2 linked regions of the Allochromatium vinosum DSM 180 genome follow. The protein of the gene in region 2 interacts with the protein of the main gene of each other region in a pairwise test. Links are inferred from orthologs where the notes say so. Each region holds a gene or a part of one and is shown on either strand. Other genes may lie near its edges.

Region 1 (6,421 bases), 1.2 Mb from region 2 along the record:
TGCCGCGCTGAAGAGATCCGCTGGTTCTATCAGGAGGGGGCGAACTGGGCGTTTCCCGATTTCTGGGAGGACTTCCTGGCGCCCATTCCCGAGGACGAGCACGCGGATCTGCTCAGCGCCTATCACGCGCGCCTCACCGGCGAGAACGAAGCCGTTCGGCTGGAGGCCGCGCGCGCCTGGTCGATCTGGGAGGGACGTACCGCGACCCTGCTCGCCAATCCCAACGTCCAGGCCCATTTCGCCGATCCGCACGTGGCCCTGAGTCTGGCGCGCATCGAGAGTCATTATTTCGTCAACGGGGCCTTTCTGGCGCCGGATCAACTGCTGCGCGACGCGCATCGGCTGGCCGAGATCCCCGGCGTGATCGTCCAGGGGCGCTATGATCTCATCTGTCCCATGCGCTCGGCCTGGGAGCTGCATCAGGCGTGGCCGACGGCTGAGTTGCAGGTCGTTCCGGACGCCGGGCATTCGGCCTTCGAGCCGGGGATTCGTCGCGCGCTGGTGGCGGCGACCGATCGCTTCGCGCGCGAGCTGGCATGATCGGCCTGCTGCAACGGGTCAGCGAGGCGCGGGTGGTGGTCTCGGGCGAGACGGTCGGGTCCATCGAGCGCGGGCTGCTGGTGCTGGTCGGCGTGCAGCGTGGGGATGACGAGGCACGTGCCGAGCGGCTTCTGGAGCGGCTGCTCGGCTATCGGGTCTTCCCCGATGCCCAGGATCGCATGAACCTGAGTCTGCGCGACATCGACGGCGGTCTGCTGCTGGTGCCGCAGTTCACGCTCGCTGCCGACACCAGGAAGGGCACGCGCGCGAGCTTCACCTCGGCCGCACCGCCCGATGAGGGCCAACGGCTGTTCGATCATCTGGTCGAGCGCGCGCGCAAAGCCCATCCCAGAGTCGCCACAGGGCGCTTCGGCGCCGACATGCAGGTCGGCCTGATCAACGATGGACCCGTCACCTTCTGGCTCGAAACCTGAGGACAGACTCAGGGCGGGTGAGCCGTAGTGGCGCCGTCTTCGGCCGTCGCCGATCAGGAATCGGGACTCCCCGCCAGCGGAACCAGGATCTCGTTGCGTCGCAGCATCGGCAGTGAAAACGGCCCGTTGTAACGAGCATAGATCGGCACGCCATGCGGCTGGAGTCCGTCACGCTGCAAGGCATCGAGCAGGCGCCGCTCCTCGTCGCGGTAGCGCGACTCGCTCCAGGAGCCGGAATAGCGACGCGCGGCCACACGGCCAGCCGGTTCCTCGCGCAGCCGGATACGCGGATTGTTGGGTCGGGGCAGCGCCTCCAGGGTGAACGACTCGGGCATCGCAAAGCTGATGACGTAGGTGTCGGATTCGGCGGCCGCCGGGCGCTGGGTGACGGGGGCGGTCATCTCCAGGCGCGTGCCGGCGCCTGGATCGGCTCCTGAGGACATCTCGCCCGGACGCTGGCTGACCGGCGCGGTCATGGCGATCTTCGCCTCGCCCTGATTGTCGCCGAAGATGTATCCGGCCAGAATCCTGAAGGCCTGTGAGCCGACCTCCTCGAAGGCGCCCCGAACCTCGACCTCGGCGACGCGATAGGGCTCGTAGTCGCGCAACTCGTAGTCCTCGGTCGTCTTGAGGATCTGGTAACGCGGTTCCTCGGTGGCCATGGCAAAGGCTCCTGAAAGCAATAGAACGGCGCCGAGCCAGGCGCGGGCCGTCCAGGTCTTGGAAGTGGTCATGTTGGATCTCGTGGCCATATGGCGACTGTGCTGTTTCGGTTGGCGCGCGCGGCGCGCAATCGGATTGGAGATGGGGGAGCCGTGGTTCGGGTGCAAGGCTCTCGGGAGGATGCCGGCGTCGGTAGGCGCCGGAGATCAAGCAACCTGATGTCGCACATTCACAGGCCCGAATCCGACGGCAAGGCGTCCATCAGTGACTCGACAACCCACCTCACAAAGGGACTGACCCTGGATACCGGATGACGTACACTGCCAGCTTTCGCTGGGAGGGAGTCATCCATGTGCAATACCTGCGGCTGCAACATCACACCCGGTAACGAACACCTCGTCCAGGGCGATGGACGCCATGCCCAAACCACGGACGGCAAGGCGGCCGTCGAGGTGCTTCAGGGACTGCTGTCCGAAAACGACCACCAGGCCGCGCACAATCGCGAGCATCTCGACCATCATGGCGTCCTGGCACTGAACCTGATGTCCTCACCCGGCGCCGGCAAGACCCGCCTGCTGGAAGCCACTATCGAGGCGCTCGGCCCGGAACTGCGCATCGCCGTGATCGAGGGCGATCTGGAGACCGAGAACGACGCCGAGCGCATCCGCGCCAAGGGTGTCCCGGCGATCCAGATCGCCACCGGCAGCGCCTGTCACCTCGACGCCCATCTCGTCCATCAGGCACTGCATCGCCTGGACCTCAGTCAGATCGACCTGCTCTTCATCGAGAACGTCGGCAATCTGGTCTGTCCGGCCAGTTTTGATCTGGGGCAGCATCGCAATGTGATCCTGATTTCGGTCCCCGAGGGCGACGACAAGCCGGCGAAGTATCCGGTCATGTTCCGCGCTGCCGATCTGGTGCTCTGCTCCAAATCCGATCTGCTGCCTCTGATGCCGGAGTTCGACCCCGAACGCGCCGAGCGCCATCTGCGCGCACTCGCCAGCACGGCCCCGTTCGAGAGCATCTCGGCACGCTCCCATGCGGACCTGGAACCCTGGCTACACTGGCTGCGCGACGAGTTACAGGCCCAGCGCGCACGGCTGGAACTCGGGCGTACGATTCGCCCCAACCATCAGCGCGACGGTGAGCACCGCTCGGGCCTGACGGGTATGGCGGCGCCCGGACACCATCATCACCACCATCACGAGCCGGCTCATACGCACGGCTGACAGGTCACAGACACATGGATCGGCCACCTGGCGCCCCTCGCCAGAGCCAGGACCAGGATGTTCCAAAACACCATAAAAACCCGATCTGGAGGATTCATGTCAGTGTCGTCTGTTAAGCCCAAGTCAACACGCGCCATACTCGCCTTGAGCACAGTGGCGGCCATCCTGGTCTATACGCCCGTGAGTCAGGCCTTCAATTTCGGCAACATGATGAACCCGAACCGCTGGTTCGGCGGCGATCGTGACCGCTACGACGATCCCTACTGGGGCGGACCCTATGCGCCCGGTCCCTATGGCGGCTATGGCTATCCCGGAGTCTATGGAGCACCCTATGGCCTGCCGTATGGCGTCCCAGGGTTCGGCGTGCCGCCGGCCGGCTATGGCGCGGTTCCAGCCCAGACGCCGGTGCCCTCGACACAGCCCAAGGTCGATCCAAGTGAGGTGGAGGCTCTCAAGCGCCGCATCGAGGAACTGGAGTCACGCCAGCAAGGTCCGTCGCAGCCGCCAAACCCTGAATGGCCGGCTGCTCCGGCCTTCCGCCCCATGAATCAATACTGAACCCGATCCGTGCTCGAACTGCGTTCAGGACACCGCCACGCCGTCCAGCCCGTTCACATGGCGGCGCCGAACGCGGTTCGAACGACCCGTCCGCCTGCATGGAGATACGAATCTCTGGCGGCGGCGGATTGGTCGTGACGGAAGGCTATTTCAGTCCGGAGTCCAGTGCGTGACCGAGTCCCACTCACCTGTCCCAGCCGTCAGCCTCATCCTGGTCAACTACAACGCCGGTCCATTGCTTACGGACGCGGTCGGCGCGGCGCTCGCCTCCAGCGTTCCGGTCGAAGTCATCGTCAGTGACAATGGCTCGCGCGACGACAGCCTGGAACGACTGAGACGGACACATGGCCGGGACGAGCGCCTGCGGATACTGGAAAACGGCGCCAATCTCGGCTTTGCCGCCGCCAACAATCGCGCCCTGCCCCTCGCACGCGCCGAGCGGTTGCTGTTCCTCAACCCTGACTGTCTCGTTGCGCCCGATACGCTCGAACGTCTGATCGCCATTCTCGACGCCCACCCCGAGGTCGGGATGATCGGCTGTCTGGTGTGCGATCCGGACGGCACCGAACAGGTCGCCTGCCGGCGCGCAATCCCGGATCCCTGGATCGCGCTCCAGCGCCTCCTGCGCCTGGATCGTCTGAACCGATCGGCCGCCGGACGGCGTCTGGACCAACGCCATCAGCCGTTGCCGACCGAACCGGTCGAGGTCGAGGCGATCTCGGGTTCCTTCATGCTGACGACCCGTCGGGCGCTGGAACAGGTCGGCCCGCTCGACGCGGGCTATTTCCTGCATTGCGAGGATCTCGACTGGTTCGTGCGCTTCCAGTCCGCCGGGCTGAAGATCCTGTTCGTACCGAACGTCAGTGTGATCCATCACAAGGGCGCCTGTAGCACCGGCGATCCGCTGGCCGTCGAGCGTCACAAACATCGCGGCATGGTGCGTTTCTTCCGCAAGCATCAGATGCAGCGGTATTCACGGCTGTTCGGCGGGTTCGTGATCGTCGGCATCTGGGTTCATTTCGGACTCAAGGCCGTCGTGATTCGGCTTGGCTCCAGGAGCCGTGCATGACGAACACGACTCAGGCCGCTCATCTCGGACCTGTCCTGGTGACTGGAGCGACCGGCCAGGTCGGGCGGCGCCTCGTCTCGGCCCTGCTCGAAACCGGGCATCCGGTGACCATCCTCACCCGCTCGCCTGCGGCCGCGCGACGACTGTGGCCGAGCGACCGGGTCGCGGTACATGCGGGAGACCTGACCGAGGCCGCGACGCTCGCCGGACTCGGCGAAGGTCTGAAGACCGTTTTCCATCTCGCCAGCTATGCGCCGCGTCCCGATGAGCCGGATCTCTACAACGCGCCGGATCACTGGCGCGTGACCGCCGAGGGTACGGCCAATCTGGTCGCGGCACTCACCGGATCAACGATCGAACGGCTGGTCTATGTCAGCACCGTCAAGGCGATGGGCGATCGCGCAGGCGCGCTCGGCCGGCCGGCCGGCGCCGACACGCCACCCGAGCCGGACTGTCTCTATGGCCGCGCCAAGCTCGCTGCCGAGCACAGCGTGCTCGAATTCGGCCGCGCGCACCGGACCAAGGTCAGCGTGATGCGTCTGCCGATGGTCTATGGACTCGACGGAGCCGGAAACATCGTGCGAATGGTCGAGGCGGTGGCTACCGGACGCTTTCCGCCCTGGCCGCACCAACACAACCGACGTTCGGCGATCCATGTCGAGGATGCCATCGCCGCCGCGCTCCTGATCGCCCGTCATCCCGAGACCGGTGACCGGACCTATATCGCCACCGACGGCCAGCCCTATTCGACCCGCTGGATCTACGAGCAGATCCGGCTCGCACTCGGGCAATCGGTTCCGCGCTGGACGCTACCGCTGTGGATACTGCAAGGAGCCGCGCTCGGCGGTACGCTCGTCGAGCGCGGGTTGGGGCAGCGTATGCCGCTGACACGCGATTCGCTCGCGAAGCTGACGCAGGATGCCTGGTATGACTCCAGTGCCATCACGGCCCTGGGTTTCGTGCCCCGACAGGGGCTGATGGACGAGATCAAGCGCCTGACTCGGCGGTCGTCGGCTGCATCCGCTCCATGACACGCGCCACGGCACGCTCGGTCAGTGGGTTTTGGCTCAGCAGACGCGCGGTTCCCTTGCGCAGATGCGTCGCCAGACTCGCGGCGGCGAGGGTCATGGCATTCTCGCCCTGACGATTGGTAAAGAGATAGACGCCCTTGAACTCGCTCACCCAGCTCAGACGCAAGGTGTTACGGGTTCCGCGCTCCGTCTGGAATTCGATCCAGGCACCTGGTTCGAGGGCCCGCACCAGATCGAGATGCGGATCAGCGGTCGCCGATACACCCTGGCCTGCTGAAGGCGACTTGGACGGTGCCGGTGCGCGGTCCGTCACTGGAGCGATCGGAGGAGTCGACGTCGACGTCGCCGCCCCGTTCAGCATGGCGCCTTCACCCCGCAAAGCGGCCACATGGCGCTGAATGAGCACACTGAAGAACTCGCTCCACGCCTCCTCCAGACCCAGGCGCGCCAGTCCCGAACGCAACCCCTGGATCAGGTGCGGCAGCCTGCCGATGAAGCGCTCGCGGTCCGCTGGATGGATCTTGGGCTCGACACTCCAGATCAATTCATCCATGAGCTGGAGCGCTTGGGTCCACTGCGGGTTGGCTTCACCCTGGCTCACGAACACCTCGCTGAGCACCTGACTCCAGCCCCGCTCGATGAAATCCACGATCAGGCCCGGGACACCCGGTCGGGTGATGCGCCCTTGGATCTCAGCCGCGACGCGACCGAGGGCAAGCTCCTGGCGTTCATGCCGGGCGAGTTCTTCGACGATTCCGGTCGCCTTGTCATACGACCGGGCGTCCTCCTTGGCCAGAAAGGCTTCGAGCCTCTCGACCTGGCTGGCGAAGATTCCGATGTCGGACTCGAATTCCGTGATCACGGCCGTGACGATCGCGCGAATCGTTTCCAACAACC
Region 2 (7,531 bases):
CGTGGACTCGAACCCGACAGGCGGAAGCTCATGAAAATCTGCATCGTTTCCGACAGCCATGATCGCGGCCCCATGCTGGCGACCGCCATCGCGGAGGCCAAGACGCGCGGGGCCGAATGCGTGCTGCATTGCGGCGATCTGATCGGCACCAATACGCTGCTGGCCTCGCTCAAGCTGGAACTGCCGATCCATGTGATCCACGGCAACAATCTCGGCGATCCGGTCTCCATCTCGCGTCTGGCCTGCGGGTCCGGCGGGCAGCTTCAGTATCACGGCAACGATGCGGATCTGACGCTGGCCAGGCGGCGGATCTTCATGACCCATTATCCGCACATCGGCGAGGCGTTCGCCTGTGCCGGCAATCATGACCTGGTCTGCTGCGGACACAGCCACGAGCCGGAGATCCGCCGTCTGGACAACGTGAAGGGCGGCCAGACCTGGCTCGTCAATCCAGGCACTGTGGCCGGACTCGGCGCGCCGGCGGCGACCTGGATCTTCGCGGATCTGGAGACGATGACCTTCGAACTCCAGGAACTCGAGCGCTAGCGATCCGGGGCTTGACATGGATTTGCCGCACCCGGATAGTGCTTCAGCCTGTTCTCTGTCATAGACACATTGACCCATCAACCGTCAAAGGTCAGCACGCATGAGCGAACAAAAAGCCCGTCCTCAGGTTCCGGATGGCCGTAGCCGATTCGTCGTGACCCGTCAGAAACAGCCGAATGAAAAGGGCTTCGTCGGCTATGAAGTCATGTGGGATTCGTTCCAGAAAGAGGCCACATATCAGACTCCAAAGCGTCCCTGAGTCTGGAAACGGACGCTCTGTAGGAGGCGGTGAGGAGCGAACCGCATCGATCGCGACTGAGGCGGTTCGCCACACTCACCACATCCTACGACACGATTCGATCGGATCATGAAACTGATACTGGACAGTTCGGCCTTCAACGATCTGCAAGCCGCATTCACGGCTGAGATCGTCACCCGCATCAAGATCAAGCTTCAGGAGGCCGGTATCGAGCCGGACCAGCTCGAAGACCTCACGGCCGGCATTGCGTTGAGCATCGCCGGTGTCATCGACGATCTCGCCGAGATCGAGGCCGATGGCGTCGAAGTACATCCCTATCTGACCTTTCGCACCGACGACGAGACGCTCGTTCACTGGGGCGAGAACGCCTATACCTATGAGCAGGTCTATGGCGCCATGAGAAAGCTGTTTCACAGCGCGCGGTAAAGTCCGAACCCCGGTCAGATCGGCCGTGTCGGTGATCCGCCGATGTCCGGTCCCTGATCCAAGGTGCCGCCGGCGGCGATTTCCTCGTCCGTCGCCTCGCGCACGCTCAGCACTTCCAGCTCAAAGACCACCTGCCGACCGCACAGCGGATGATTGCCGTCGATCGTCAGCGTCCTGTCGTCCATACGGGTGACGAAAAAGGTCTTGGTCTCCCCTTTCTCGTTCTCCATCAGGATCTGCATCCCGACTTCGCGGTATTCCTCGGGCACGTTCTCGATCAGATCCGTGATGACGAGTGATTCGTCACGCGCCCCATAGAGATCGCTGCAATCGATCGGAACCGAGATCGTCTCGCCCACCGACCGACCGTCCAGTTCCGCCATGACGCGCGGATCAAGCACCGAATTGTGGCCGTGCACATAGCCCAGCGGAAACTCAACGGCCGTCAGGACGTTCCCCGTCTTCTGATCGATGACGCGATAGCTCAGTTCGACGAATGTATCGTCGCGAATGGTCTGTTTCATCATGGCCTCGGAATCAGAAGATCGACGCGGCAAAGATACGCACTTCGCCATTCTCATAGCCGAGCACCATGCGTCCCAGCCATTCCCCTTCGCGCGCCGTACTGCGAACGCGGTAGAGCGCCGTCACATGCTCGCCGCGCCGGATGAGTCCGAGAAAATCACGCTCCTCGACCAGATTGCGCGACAGCTCGCTGTGCGCGAACTGCTTGCCCATTTCGACTTCGTTCAAGCCCAGCAGCAGGTTATAGGAGAACTTCTTGATGAACTTGCCGTACTGGCCCTTGTTGGAATACTTGACGAGATCGTCCCACAGGGGGTGCGCGATCTCGATGATTTCGTCGTCGGTCAGATCGTTGATGTTCATGTCACCATCAAATCGTCTTCAAGCTACGGCGTTTGAGCCTTCAGTCCCGAAAAAAACCGGGCCCCCGGCGGTGCCGGGAGCCCGGACTTCATCTCAAGGCACGCTCGATCCCGTCAGGCATCGACCAGATGGTAACAGGGCGCCTTTTCCATGGTGTACTCGCCGGTATCCGGATCACGACGCGACACCGTCAGCACATGCCAGTTCTCGTCGTCGACCTTCAGGGCATCGCCACGGTAGTAGTAGCCCGGCCAGCGGGTCTCCTTGCGGAACAGGGTGTGATGCAGCACCGCCTCGGAGGTGAGCTGACGATGCTTCAGCTCCCAGGCGCGCAGCAGCTCATGGATGTTCTCCGCCGCCAGCTTCTCGAGATCCTCTTCCAGGAGTTTCATCTTTTTCAGACCGATGTTGAGCAGATTCTCATTGGTCATGTAGCTGACGGTCACGCCGCCGCAGTACTCGTCCATCAGCTTCTGCAGACGATCCAGACCCTGACGCGGGTTGATGTAGTTCGGGTTGACCGAACCGGCGGTGATCTCGTTGCGATAGACCCGGTAGTGCTCCATCGGCTTGTAGATCTCCTGGCGACGCCGCTCGATCTGCGCGTCCGAGACCCGGATGCCCTCGGCCTTGCCGTCGTCGATGTACTTGCAGGCCGCCTTGGCCGCCAGACGCCCCTCGGTGAAGGAGCCGGATGAGAACGCATGCGGCGTGCCGCCGACCGCGTCACCGGCGCCGAACAGGCCCTCGACCGTGGTCATGCGGTTGTAGCCCCAGAAATACTCGGGCGGCGAAACGTCCTCCGGACCCGAACACCAGGCGCCGCAGCCGGTCGCGTGCGAACCCATGACATACGGCTCGGAGGTGGTCAGCTCAGGGTTCTCGTTCTTCGGATCGACGTCGGTCGCGGCCCAGAGCACGGCCTGACCGACGGTCATGCCGAGGAAGTTGTGCCAGCCGATCTCTTCCAGATGCGGGTCCTGGAAGGCTTCCATCGTGACCATGTGGATCGGCCCGCGACCGGCGTTGACCTCGCTGATCAGCGCATGGTTGCGCAGACAGGTCGGGATCGGGCGATGAGTGCGGTGCGAAAGCTCAGGGTCGAGATACTCCTTGCCGACCATCTCCTGCAATTGCGGCCACCACTTGGACTCGTACTCCTCCCCAAGACCGTTCTGCGTATAGGTCTTGAGGTGCAGGAAGTAGGCACCGACCGGGCCGTAACCGTCCTTGAAGCGCGCCAGCACGATGCGGTTCTCCATCTGGGTCATCTTGGCGCCAGCGCCGATCAGCAGACCATAGGCCGACCCCGAGGACCAGGGCGCATACCAGACGCGACCCGCGCCCTCGCCCACCGACCGCGGCTTGTAGATGTTGGAGGCACCGCCGGCGGCGACGATGACCGTCTTGGACTTGAAGACGTGATAGTTACCGGTGCGCACGTTGAAGCCGACCGCGCCCGCGATCCGGTTGGGCTTGCTCTCGTCCATCAGCAGATGGGTGACGCAGATGCGGTTGAAGACCTTGTCGGCCGACTTCTTCGCCGCTTCGGCGACGATCGGCTTGTAGGACTCACCGTGGATCATGATCTGCCAGCGGCCTTCACGCTGATAGGCGCCGGTCTTGGGGTTGCGCATCAGCGGCAGACCCCATTCCTCGAACTGGTGCACGGCTGAGTCGACGTGACGCGCCATGTCGAACAGCAGGTCTTCGCGCACCATGCCCATCAGGTCGATGCGCGCATAACGCACATGATCTTCCGGGTTGTTCTCGCCGAAGCGGGTGCCCATGTAGCAGTTGATGGCGTACAGACCCTGGGCCACGGCACCGGAGCGATCGATGTTGGCCTTCTCGGCGATGACGATCTTCTTGTCCTGACCCCAGTAGCGCGCCTCGAAGGCCGCGCCCGTGCCGCCCAGGCCCGCGCCGACGACCAGAACGTCGATGCCGTCCTCGATGATTGTCTTGTAAGCCATCAGTAGCACACCCCTGCTTGCATTTTCAGGCCGTTGGACTCCAGCGTATGCAGACCGCCGTCATCGAGACGAATGTACTTGGGCTCGTTGAACAGCAGCTGGCTGTCGCGCATCTCGTTCGACGGCGCCGGCACCTCCTTGAGCTTGGGCGTGCACTGCCCCCAGGGCTTGGTGGTGATGGGCGCGAGCAGGTTCATGTCCTTCTCGCCGTTGCGGAAGATGATGCGCCAGGCGATGACGCCCTTCTCCTCGTCGCGACGCACCCGCACCGAGTGACCCAGCGGGGCGAAGTCGGCATAACCGCGCACGTCGATCGCGTTGTGCGGACAGGCCTTGACGCAGGAGTAGCACTCCCAGCACATGTTGGGTTCGATGTTGTAGGCACGACGGATGGTCGTGTCGATGTGCATGATGTCCGACGGGCAGATGTCGACGCATTGGCCGCAACCGTCGCAGCGCGTCATATAGACGAACGTTGGCATTCTCGTGATCCTCTTCTCTCTCGACTGTGTTCAGCGCGGTGAGATCAGTAATGGGTCGGCGCTTCGCGCTTGATCCCCAGGCCCATGTAGGGCGGGGTTTCGCCCATGTAGGTCGGGATGTCCGGATAGCGCTCTTTGACGATGGGATCGGTCAGCTCGGGCATCTCGGGCAGCTTGTCGAGCGAGCCGTCGGCCTTGGCGACCTTCTTCTGGAAGGCAGCGGCGGGCTTGAAGAACATGTGCGCCAGCTTCGACCAGTAGACGGTGCCGAACAGCGTGGTGGCGGCGGCGATGAAGAGCGCGAAGATGAGCATCGAATCCAGCAGCGACCACACCAGGGCCAGGGTCGTCGTCAAGAGCAGCGAGACGATGAACAGATCCGACAGATGCACGTCATGCCAGGCGTGGCCCTCGGAGCGCACGTCGACGCGGATCTTGAACCAGAACCAGTAGCCGCCGATGCAGACCATCAGTGCGCCGAGGTGCCAGAGCAGGGACACGAAACCCGAGGTCTCCCCTTCCACGCCGAAGATCAGGATCGCGGTCGTCACCACGAAGGTGACGAAGCCATACATCATGAGCAGGTGGGACTTGCGCCGATCGGGATTCTCGAACTCGCCCGAGGCCAGAACTTCGTTGGCCAGGGTGCTGACGGCCAGACCGATCTTCTCGGCGCCGCCGACTTCGCGCTTGGCCAGTTTCTTGAGCGACTTGCCTTTCTCGAAGAAATACTGGGCGCTCTTCTTGTGCTTGACGTCGAGCAGGGTGCCGCCGATGACCAGAAGGATCATCAACACGACATAGGCCTGCATCACGCCCGGCGGAATAACCGCCGATAGTTCGATGAAGGGATTGCTGGTAATCATCTCAATCAGTTCCTCCGCGAGAAACCCCGTCCTTAAGGGCGGGGAGGGATAGCGGCTACGACAGTTCAGCCGCCGGAAACAGGTGCAGGCTTTCCACCTGCCGGGCCGCGAGGCTCTGCCCGTAAGGGCCTGGTGACGGACGACGCCTCGCGGCGTGGTCGCTCCCCTCGCCAATGTGGGCAACCGGCTCCCGCTTGCACGGCGATCAAGACCTTCGACGCTTTACCTTTCGTCAGCCTGATCCTGACCTTTCAGAGCGGCGGACTGAGGAAGCATCCGCCGGTGAGTCTTAACGACCTGTTGCACACGTAGCCCCTTTCGACCCTCCTGGTCAGGCGGGCTTAGGCTGGTCAACTCAGCTTGCTCTACACAAGCTCCGCCCTTCTGGGCGGGGTAGTTGACTGGCTCTCCGTTGGGCTACGACTGAGGGAGTGACCGGTAGTAATCCATGAGGATCTGGGCGACCTCGGGACGCGAGAACTCGGGCGGCGGGGCCTCGCCCTGGCCGAGCATCTCGCGCACCCGAGTACCGGACAACTGGATAAAGTCATCCGGTGTATGGTCGGGGGCGTCGCGCATCATCACGACTCGTCCAAGCTTCTTGGAGTAGGCCGTGTTGTCGGCGCGGAAGATCTCGATAGCGAGCACGTCGGTCGGAACCGCGTCATCGAAGATGGTCTGGGCGTCGAAGGGACCGTAGTAATCGCCGACGCCGGCATGATCGCGCCCGATGATGAAGTGGGTCGCGCCCATGTTCTGACGGAAATAGGCGTGCAGCACCGCCTCGCGCGGTCCGGCATAGAGCATGTCAAAGCCGTAGCCCGTGACCATCACGGTATTGGGCGGGAAATAGAGCTCGGCCATGGTGCGGATGGCCGCATCGCGCACCGGGGCCGGGATGTCGCCCGGCTTGAGCTGACCGAGCAGCATGTGGATCACGACGCCATCGGCCTCGACCGCCTCCATCGCCATCTTGCACAGTTCCTCGTGCGCGCGATGCATGGGGTTGCGGGTCTGGAAGGCGACGATCTTCTGCCAGCCGCGCTCCTGGATCTCGTGGCGGATCTCGACGGCGGTGCGGAAGGTGTCGGGGAAGTCGGTCTGGAAGTAGGAGAAGTTGAGAACCTGGATCGGTCCCGAGATGGCTGTGCGGCCCTGGCTGTTGAAGGTCTCGACGCCTGGGTGCTTCGGGTCCGAGGTGCCGTAGACCTGTTCGGTCATCAGGGCCATCTGCGCGTCCGAGACCTGTTCGACGGCGGTGACATCCATGACCGCCAGTACCGGATTGCCCTCGACGTTCGGGTCACGCAGTGCGATTCGCGTGGCGCCGGCGATGGCGTCGGCCGATTCCAGCAGACAGAGCAGCGGCACCGGGAAGAAGCGCCCGTCGGTCAGAGTCATCGACTGCGCGCTACTGAGCGCGTCGGCCAGATTCATGAACCCGTCGAGCGGGCTGAAATACCCGGCGCCCAGCATGACGGCATTGCCGGCCGCCTGGGAGCTGACGATCACCGAGGGCAGCGACTCGGCTTCGCTCGAGAGTCGGTGGTGCTGCTCGGGGTCATAGACGAAACGCGGCCTGAGTTCATCAGAGCCGACTGGCTTGATCATGCACGAACCTCCTTCGACAGAGGGTGAAGACGCCACTGGATGCGTTGCATCCGCCTGAGTTCGTAGCCTGAGCGAGGCGATCGCCGTTTGGTCGGGGAAAATAGCAGAAAAGCTGCGGTTTTGTGAAAGCTTTTTAGTCGATTCTTATCGACGGGCGTCGCCGGCCTGATCGGGCGCTCGGCCTGTACCTGACTCGGGATGTCTGAAGGCACATTCCAGGCGGCTATCGGGCCGACGACCACCTCGCGGGCGTGGCTAACGTCCGCCGTAACCGGCGCCCGACGGAGCGCCGCGCCATTGGGCGTCCGAGTCAGTGCGGATGTCAGGCCGGCATGGATCTAGATGTGATGCCCAAACAATTTCTTGTGTGTTCCATGAACCAGCAGGAGCGCCACTCCCAGTGCCAGTAACTCCGCCAGCGGGATTGCCACCCAGACGCCGTCGATACCGATGAATATGGGCAGCACGGTCACACCG

Evidence for each region. The genes of interacting proteins can lie anywhere in the genome.
Region 1: the proteins of ALVIN_RS05560 (region 2) and hypB interact in binary tests that used the Escherichia coli proteins (3 or more experiments, as listed by UniProt). The link is inferred for Allochromatium vinosum DSM 180 from one-to-one orthologs.

What each region holds. Positions count from the first base shown.
Region 1 is NC_013851.1:56,864-63,284, reverse strand. What follows is about bases 970-3,926. They hold hypB (hydrogenase nickel incorporation protein HypB), read left to right. Parts: upstream 970-1,987; coding sequence 1,988-2,866; downstream 2,867-3,926. Other genes in these bases: ALVIN_RS00260 (glycosyltransferase family 2 protein), read left to right, coding at 3,594-3,926; ALVIN_RS00265 (hypothetical protein), read left to right, coding at 2,963-3,424; ALVIN_RS00275 (SOUL family heme-binding protein), read right to left, coding at 1,028-1,708; dtd (D-aminoacyl-tRNA deacylase), read left to right, coding at 970-974. In the rest of the region: pip (prolyl aminopeptidase), read left to right, coding at 1-540; more of dtd, read left to right, coding at 537-969; more of ALVIN_RS00260, read left to right, coding at 3,927-4,493; ALVIN_RS00255 (NAD-dependent epimerase/dehydratase family protein), read left to right, coding at 4,490-5,524; ALVIN_RS00250 (DUF1631 domain-containing protein), read right to left, coding at 5,481-6,421. UniProt on the Escherichia coli protein: Involved in the maturation of [NiFe] hydrogenases. Required for nickel insertion into the metal center of the hydrogenase. Exhibits a low intrinsic GTPase activity, which is essential for nickel insertion.
Region 2 is NC_013851.1:1,294,090-1,301,620, reverse strand. The notes cover bases 1-2,772. They hold ALVIN_RS05560 (FKBP-type peptidyl-prolyl cis-trans isomerase), read right to left. Parts: upstream 1,756-2,772; coding sequence 1,246-1,755; downstream 1-1,245. Other genes in these bases: aprA (adenylyl-sulfate reductase subunit alpha), read right to left, coding at 2,233-2,772; ALVIN_RS05555 (hypothetical protein), read right to left, coding at 1,769-2,119; ALVIN_RS05565 (hypothetical protein), read left to right, coding at 914-1,231; ALVIN_RS17785 (hypothetical protein), read left to right, coding at 647-805; ALVIN_RS05570 (metallophosphoesterase family protein), read left to right, coding at 31-546. Also shown: more of aprA, read right to left, coding at 2,773-4,095; aprB (adenylyl-sulfate reductase subunit beta), read right to left, coding at 4,095-4,577; ALVIN_RS05540 (hypothetical protein), read right to left, coding at 4,622-5,443; sat (sulfate adenylyltransferase), read right to left, coding at 5,861-7,054; ALVIN_RS05530 (MATE family efflux transporter), read right to left, coding at 7,393-7,531. UniProt on the Escherichia coli protein: Folding helper with both chaperone and peptidyl-prolyl cis-trans isomerase (PPIase) activities. Chaperone activity prevents aggregation of unfolded or partially folded proteins and promotes their correct folding.